DNA from 2 places in the Leclercia pneumoniae genome. Region 1 is predicted to be linked to the other one. Evidence: predicted binding sites of a transcription regulator. Region 1 holds the regulator's gene; the other holds the start of a gene.

Region 1 (4,164 bases):
TGGCCGATGTTAAGCGTCAGCTGCAAAACGGCGAGGTACTGATCGTGTGGTCCGAGCTACATGAAACCGTCAACGTCATGCCCCGCAATCAATTTCGCGGTTAATCGCTTCATCTTTCTACTCAGGGAGTTGCTATGTCCGCCAGACATCCGGTTATTGCCGTCACAGGATCGAGTGGTGCAGGCACCACCACTACCAGCCTCGCCTTTCGTAAAATCTTCTCTCAGCTTCATTTAAGCGCCGCAGAGGTCGAGGGTGACAGCTTTCACCGCTACACCCGTCCTGAGATGGACATGGCCATTCGTAAAGCGCGCGATCTGGGTAAGCACATCAGCTATTTCGGCCCGGAAGCGAACGATTTCGGCCTGCTGGAGCAAACCTTTCTCGAGTATGGCCTGAGCGGTAAAGGACAGTCACGCAAATACCTGCACACCTATGACGAAGCGGTGCCCTGGAATCAGGTGCCGGGCACCTTCACCCCCTGGCAGCCGCTGCCGGAGCCGACGGATGTGCTGTTTTACGAAGGGCTGCACGGCGGCGTGGTCACGCCACAGCACGACGTGGCGCGCCATGTTGACCTGCTGGTGGGCGTGGTGCCTATCGTTAACCTCGAGTGGATTCAGAAACTGACCCGCGATACCAGCGAGCGTGGACATTCGCGTGAGGCGGTGATGGACTCCGTGGTGCGCTCGATGGAAGACTATATCAATTTCCTGACGCCGCAGTTCTCGCGCACCCACATCAACTTCCAGCGCGTCCCTACAGTGGACACCTCTAACCCCTTTGCGGCTAAAGCCATCCCCTCTCTGGATGAGAGCTTTGTGGTGATCCATTTCCGCAACCTGGAGGATATCGACTATCCCTGGCTGCTGGCGATGCTGCAGGGCTCATTTATTTCGCACATGAATACGCTGGTCGTGCCGGGCGGGAAGATGGGGCTGGCGATGGAGCTGATTATGACGCCGCTGGTGCAAAGATTGATGGAAGGGAAGAAGATCGCATAAGCCTGGTCCCTCTCCCTGTGGGAGAGGGTTAGGGTGAGGGCATCAACACGCACGATGCCCGATAAATTACGCTTCGATCACCTCATACGAATGCGTAATATTCACCGCTTTCTCCAGCATCAACGCCACGGAGCAATACTTCTCTGCTGACAGATCCACGGCGCGGGAGACCGCCGCGTCTTTCAGTTCTTTACCCGTGACAATGAAGTGCAGGTTGATATGCGTGAACAGGCGCGGCGCCTCTTCACGGCGTTCCGAGGTCAGTTTCACTTCGCAGTTTGTCACCTCATGGCGACCTTTTTGCAGGATAGAAACCACATCAATTGCGCTGCAACCGCCAGCGGCCATCAGCACCATCTCCATCGGGCTTGGCGCCTTATCTCCGGAGTTGCCGTCCATCAAAATCTGGTGCCCTGAAGCCGACTCGCCCAGGAACGTTAAGCCCTCAACCCATTTCACACGCGCTTGCATTGTAGTTAACTCCGAAGTTGCAATTTTCCTGACAGATTACGCGCCAGTAACAATTCTGGCAACGGAAGGCGACCTGTATCAAGCTGAAGCGAGACACCAGGAGACAGGCGGCTAAAGCTATGCTAAAACAGTCTGGATGCTACAGTAATACATTGACATTACGCATGTATGCAGAGGACATCACACATTACAGGCTGCTGAATATTGTGACAGCCCGATTCCCAGGAATGGGGAAGAATTCGATTGCAACCCCAGAGTGAAGGCGTCCATCCCGGCTCTGGAGACAGCTTATAACAGAGGATAACAGCGCATGGTGCTTGGCAAACCGCAAACAGACCCGACTCTCGAATGGTTCTTGTCTCATTGCCACATTCATAAGTACCCATCGAAGAGCACGCTGATTCACCAGGGTGAAAAAGCGGAAACGTTGTATTACATCGTTAAAGGCTCCGTGGCCGTGTTGATCAAAGATGAAGAAGGGAAAGAGATGATCCTTTCTTATCTGAACCAGGGCGACTTTATTGGCGAACTGGGCCTGTTTGAAGAAGGTCAGGAACGTAGCGCCTGGGTACGGGCAAAAACCGCGTGTGAAGTGGCTGAGATCTCCTACAAGAAGTTCCGCCAGTTGATCCAGGTGAACCCGGACATTCTGATGCGCCTCTCCTCGCAGATGGCACGCCGCCTGCAGGTGACTTCTGAGAAAGTGGGTAACCTCGCCTTCCTGGACGTGACCGGCCGTATCGCTCAGACGCTGCTGAATCTGGCAAAACAACCTGACGCGATGACCCATCCGGATGGTATGCAGATCAAAATCACCCGTCAGGAGATTGGTCAGATTGTGGGTTGTTCCCGCGAAACCGTTGGCCGTATTCTGAAAATGCTGGAAGATCAGAACCTGATCTCCGCCCACGGTAAAACGATCGTGGTTTACGGGACGCGTTAATTCCGAAAGAACGGCGTGCCATCGCAAGATGTCACGCCGTTTTTGTCTCTGGCATCTATGTGGCGCAGGCTGATTTATCACCCGGAAGTTAACTACGCACTTCGACAAACGCTGGTGCTGTGTCTTCCTGTGGCCGTCGGTCTGATTCTCGGCCACCTGCAACAGGGTCTGCTCTTCTCTCTCGTGCCTGCCTGCTGCAACATCGCAGGGCTGGATACCCCCCATAAACGCTTTTTCAAACGTCTGATCGTTGGCGGCTCGCTCTTTGCCGGCTGTAGTCTCGCCGTCCAGTTACTTCTGGCCCGCGACATCCCCCTGCCCCTGATTCTCACCCTGCTGGCGATGACGCTAGGGGTGACGGCAGAGATCAGCTCTTTGCATGCCAGGCTGCTACCCGCCTCGCTGATTGCCGCCATCTTTACCCTGAGCCTGGCGGGCAATATGCCGGTGTGGGAGCCGTTGCTGATCTATACGCTGGGCACGCTCTGGTATGGGCTATTTAACTGGTTCTGGTTCTGGATGTGGCGCGAACAGCCGCTGCGGGAATCGCTGAGCTTGCTGTACCGCCAGCTCGCTGACTACTGCGAAGCGAAATATACCCTGCTCACCCAGCATACCGACCCGGAAAAATCCCTGCCGCCGCTGCTGGCCCGCCAGCAGAAGGTGGTGGATCTTATCAGCCAGTGTTATCAGCAGCTACACATGCTGGCAGCTAACAGAAATCACGAATACAAACGTCTGTTGCGAACCTTCCAGGTCGGGCTCGACTTGCAGGAGCATATCTCCGTCAGCCTGCATCACCCGGAAGAGGTGCAAAAGCTGGTGGAACGCAGCCACGCCGAAGCCGTGATCAGATGGAATGCCCAGACCGTCGCCGCACGCCTGCGTGTACTCTCGGATAATATTCTCTATCACCGCTACCCCACCCGCTTCAGCATGGACAAGCAGCTGGGCGCGCTGGAGAAAATCGCCCGGCAGCACCCGGAAAACCCGGTTGGGCAGTTCTGTGCCTGGCACTTTAGCCGCATCGCCCGCGTACTACGTACCCAGCGTCCGCTCTACTCGCGCGACCTGATGGCCGATAAGCAAAAACGTCTGCCGCTCTTCCCGGCGCTGAAAAGTTATCTGTCGCTCAAGTCTTCCGCGCTGCGCAATGCCGCACGCATCAGCGTCATGCTCAGCATCGCCAGCCTGATGGGGATGGCCCTCCATTTACCGAAGCCCTACTGGATCCTTATGACCGTTCTGCTGGTCACGCAAAACGGCTACGGGGCGACGCGGGTACGCATATTCCACCGGGCAGGCGGTACCCTGGCAGGGCTGATTATCGCGGGTGCCACGCTGCACTTCCACGTGCCGGAGGGCTTTACGTTACTGAGCATGCTGCTGATTACGCTGGTGAGCTACCTGATCATTCGTAAAAACTACGGCTGGGCGACGGTCGGCTTTACGGTGACCGCGGTATACACGCTGCAGCTCCTCACGCTGAACGGCGATCAATTTATCATCGCCCGTCTCGCAGACACGCTGATAGGCTGTTTAATCGCTTTTGGCGGCATGGTGTGGTTGTGGCCGCAGTGGCAAAGCGGGTTGCTACGACAGAACGCCCACGATGCGCTGGAAGCCGACCAGGAGGCTATTCGCCTGATCCTGAGCAGTGACCCTCAGCCAACACCGCTTGCCTGGCAGCGCATGAAGGTGAACCAGGCGCACAACGCCCTGTTCAACTCGCTGAATCAGGCGATG
Region 2 (4,164 bases), 1.3 Mb from region 1:
CGTCATAAACAGGATGGCGACACGCAAAGCGGTGAAACGAAGCGTCAGGCGGCGCAAATTCACAGTTAAACCTCGAACTGATGGTTTGTCGTCTTTTTCTTGCAGTCTAGTCAAAAGAAGAGCAGGGCGACTAAGCTTTTTTTCAGGTTGTGAATCCATGCAGCAAAACGGTTAAAGGACGAAACTGTGAGCCCATCTTTATTTTTTAAAACTATTTTTCAGTTAATTTGAAAGTCTGTTTGCTAAGTAGTAAGGTTGAAAAGGTTAGCTATTCACCGCGGGAAAGCCCGCCACGCATTCAGGAGATGAAGAATGAAAATTGCACTGATGATGGAAAACAGCCAGGCGAGCAAAAACGCCATCATCCTCAATGAATTAAACGCCGTTGCCGATGAGAAAGGTTTCCCGGTGTTTAACGTCGGCATGAGCGATGAGCAAGATCACCATCTGACCTATATTCACCTCGGTATCATGGCGAGCATCCTGCTCAACTCCAAAGCAGTTGATTTTGTTATCGCCGGCTGCGGCACCGGCCAGGGTGCACTGATGTCCCTGAACATCCATCCGGGGGTGAACTGCGGCTACTGCATCGATCCGGCAGATGCGTTCCTGTTTGCACAGATTAACAACGGTAACGCGCTGGCGCTGCCTTTTGCGAAAGGCTTCGGCTGGGGTGCAGAGCTGAACGTGCGCTTTATCTTTGAAAAAGCCTTCACGGGGCGTAAAGGCGAAGGCTATCCACCAGAGCGTAAAGAGCCGCAGGTGCGTAATGCCGGCATTCTTAACCAGGTGAAAGCAGCGGTGGTCAAAGATAACTATCTCGACACGCTGCGCGCCATCGATCCGGAACTGGTGAAAACCGCAGTAACGGGTCAGCGCTTCCAGCAGTGCTTCTTTGAAAACTGCCAGGACAAAGAGATCGAAGCCTTTGTTCGCAGTATTGTTGGCTAATATGTTGGTAGTAATAAAAAGCCAGCAGCAGCTGGCTTTTTTTATGCCTGCTTACCCGAGACGGCGCTACCGGCGTTTTTCGTCAGCCGCAGCGTATCGAACATGCCTGCCAGGCAGATCAGCGCAATCACCACAAACGCCAGCCGGAAGCTAATGCCGGGCAGCGCGTTAATCTCCAGCATCTCGCTAAAAAGCTCACCAATGCGGATCCCGATTGCGCCAAGCGTGATGCCCAGCCCCACGGCCAGTTGGGTAGCGGTCGAGAAGAGGGTGTTGGCATAGCTCATTTGTGGTGAAGGGACATCTGCAAAGGCGAGGGTGCTAATTGCGGTAAACTGCACTGAACGAAACACGCCGCCGAGATAGAGAATCAGCATAATAAGCCAGACGGGCGTCTCGGGGGTCAACAAGGCACAGGCTAACAGCGCCAGGACGTTCAGCGTCCCGTTGATGAGCAGCAATTTTTTGAATCCCAGCGTGCGAATCAGCGGCGTGGTTGCCGGTTTGATGGTCAGGTTACCGACAAATACCGCCAGCACCAACAGCCCTGAGTGAAACGCATCCATTCCAAACCCCACCTGAAACAGCAGCGGCAGCAGAAACGGCACCGCGCTGATAGAGGCGCGGAATAATGAGCCACCGTACATTGTGACGCGAAACGTCGGCACCTGCATGGCATCGAGGCGGATCATGGGCCATGGTGCCCGCAGGAAGTGGCGCAGAGCCCAGACCAGCGTGACGGTGCCGAGTGCCAGCAAACCCAGGGTCAACCCCAGCTCAATCTGCCCGACGCCCAGCGACTCCATGGCATAGACCAGGCTTACCATCGCAATGGCGGTGGCGATAAAGCCTGGCGTGTCAAACGGTCGGCGGGCCTCCTCGCGGATATCGGGAATAATGCGCAGGGCCAGGGCGATAGCTATCAAGCCCAGCGGCACATTGATAAAGAAGATCCAGCGCCAGTTGGCATAGCTGGTAATAAAGCCTCCGAGCGGAGGTCCGATAATGGGGGCCACCAGTGCAGGCCAGGTGAGGGTGGCGATAGCGGTAATGAGCTGATGTTTTGGCGTAGTGCGCAGTACGGCCAGTCGTCCGACCGGTACCATCAAGGCGCCGCCCATCCCCTGCAAAATACGCATGGCGACAAATTGATCGACGCTATTGGCCAGGCCGCAAAATACCGAGGCAAGGGTGAAAATGGCTAACGCAAGCGCAAAGACTTTGCGTGCGCCAAAGCGGTCTGCAATCCAGCCGCTGGCCGGAATGAGCACGGCCAGGGTAATCAGATAGGCGCTAATGCCAATGTTAAGATCGACCGCCTGAACGCCAAAGCTTTTGGCCATATCAGGAAGCGCCGTGGCGATCACGGTGCCGTCGAGAAACTCCATAAAGAAGGCGCCGGCAACCAACAGCGCGGCGGGCGAGAGCCCACCGGAGGCTTTACCGGTATTGTTTTCTGCCATTTGTCCTCTGCCACTAAAAAAATTTTAAATTTTACTGAGAGTTGTTTAATTTTAATCTCATGTTTTTGCTTATATTTTTGGTCAAATGCGCCATTTATCTGGCATTTGCATGAGTGATGGGCATCACAAAACCATTGATTTTTGTGATGCAGGTCATATTATAAGCGCATCAACCAAAACACCTGCACATAAAAACAACCGGAGCATACCGATGAAACTGCGCGCAATCCTGAAGAGCATGTGGGAAACCTACTGCAAAACCTTCAAAGACGTCCCGCCTGGCGCGATGTTCTGATAAAAAAACCTGCTGCGGCAGGTTTTTTTATGCCCGAAAACGGCATCCGGGAAGGTGCAAGGGCAGGAGTTTTGCTACTATGGCCGCCTTTCAATAAGGAGAAGCCAAATGTCTCAAAACCTGAGTGCCGATCAGGAGCTGGTCTCTGACGTGGTCGCCTGCCAGCTGGTCATTAAACAGATTCTGGACGTGCTTGACGTCATCGCCCCGGTCGAAGTTCGCGAGAAGATGACCACCCAGCTCAAAAATATCGATTTTAGCAGCCATCCTGCCGCCGCCGACCCGGTCACCCTGCGCGCTATCCAGAAAGCCATTGCGTTGATTGAGCTTAAGTTCACTCCGCAGGGCGAATCCCATTAAAATAAACCGATGTTTTGAATTTAGAAACGTTTTTGTGAAGTTTTTAAACGGGCGGCAGCGCGCCGCCCGGAAAGGTTTTTAGAAGAACAACTGCACCAGCATGTAACTAACCGCGCAGGCGCAGCTTACCCCAATCAGCCCCGGTAAGATAAAGCTGTGGTTGATGATGAATCTGCCAATCCGCGTGGTGCCGGAACGGTCAAAGCCGATACAGGCGAGGTCGCTGGGGTAGGTAGGCAGGACAAAATAGCCGTACGAAGCGGGGAAGAAAGCAATCAGCATTTTGGGATCGATGCCCAGCATAAGCCCCATCGGCGCGACGGCGGTTAAGGCTGCCGCCTGGCTGTTCACCAGCTTTGAGACTAAAAACAGCACGAGGGCGTAGGTCCAGGGATGGTTCTTCACTACCCCCTCCAGAGCCATTTTTAACTCTTCCAGATGGGCCTGGAAAAAGGTATCGCTCATCCACGCCACGCCAAATACCGAGAAGATGGCCACCATACCCGCTTTAAAGACCGCGCCATTGGAAATGGATGAGGGGTTAACCTTGCAGACCACCAGCATTACCGCACCGGCTATCAGCATCATCATCTGAATGACCAGGTTCATTGAGAGCGGGGTCAGCTTGCCTTTCACCTCAAATGCCGGCCGTAAATCAGGTAACGCCCCCAGCAGAACCACCAGCGCAATACCGGCAAAGAAGATCCACGTTGACCACCAGGCGTGTTTTTGAAATTGCTGGTTAAGTAGGGTCTCAGTGTTACCGTAAATAAACTTTCGTAGCTCAGGGTCGCTGATTCGCTTCTGAAACGCTTCATCATCGGCCAGATCTTTACCCCGGCGCAGGCTCCAGAGCGCCGCTATCGCCACACCCGCTAACGACGCGGGTACTGACACGGCCAGAATCTGCAGAATGCCCCAGGCCTGACCGCCCCCGTGATGCTGGGCAAGGATAGAGATCAATGACACCACCGCCACAGAGACTGGCGATGCGGTGATCGCCATCTGCGAAGCAATAGAGGCTACGGCCATCGGGCGCTCGGGGCGGATCCCTTTTTTCAGCGCGATGTCGGCGATAATAGGAAACATGGCGTA

Evidence for each region. The regulator CRP, encoded in region 1, controls carbon source genes, mostly activating them, when cyclic AMP is high. The targets are predictions, from matches to a motif close to ATGTGANNNNNNTCACAT.
Region 2: the regulator CRP is predicted to act here: its motif matches at 2,556-2,573, upstream of azuC (stress response protein AzuC).

Annotation. Positions count from the first base shown of each region.
Region 1 is NZ_CP071383.1:3,933,619-3,937,782, forward strand. It holds gene JZ655_RS19175 (YheU family protein) at 1-104, shown strand, start outside; gene JZ655_RS19180 (phosphoribulokinase) at 135-1,004, shown strand; gene JZ655_RS19185 (OsmC family protein) at 1,071-1,475, opposite strand; gene crp (cAMP-activated global transcriptional regulator CRP) at 1,786-2,418, shown strand; gene JZ655_RS19195 (YccS/YhfK family putative transporter) at 2,476-4,164, shown strand, end outside.
Region 2 is NZ_CP071383.1:2,655,569-2,659,732, reverse strand. It holds gene JZ655_RS12940 (HD domain-containing phosphohydrolase) at 1-63, opposite strand, end outside; gene JZ655_RS12935 (RpiB/LacA/LacB family sugar-phosphate isomerase) at 313-951, shown strand; gene JZ655_RS12930 (MFS transporter) at 993-2,414, opposite strand; gene azuC (stress response protein AzuC) at 2,626-2,709, shown strand; gene JZ655_RS12920 (DUF2766 family protein) at 2,818-3,069, shown strand; gene JZ655_RS12915 (anaerobic C4-dicarboxylate transporter) at 3,148-4,164, opposite strand, start outside.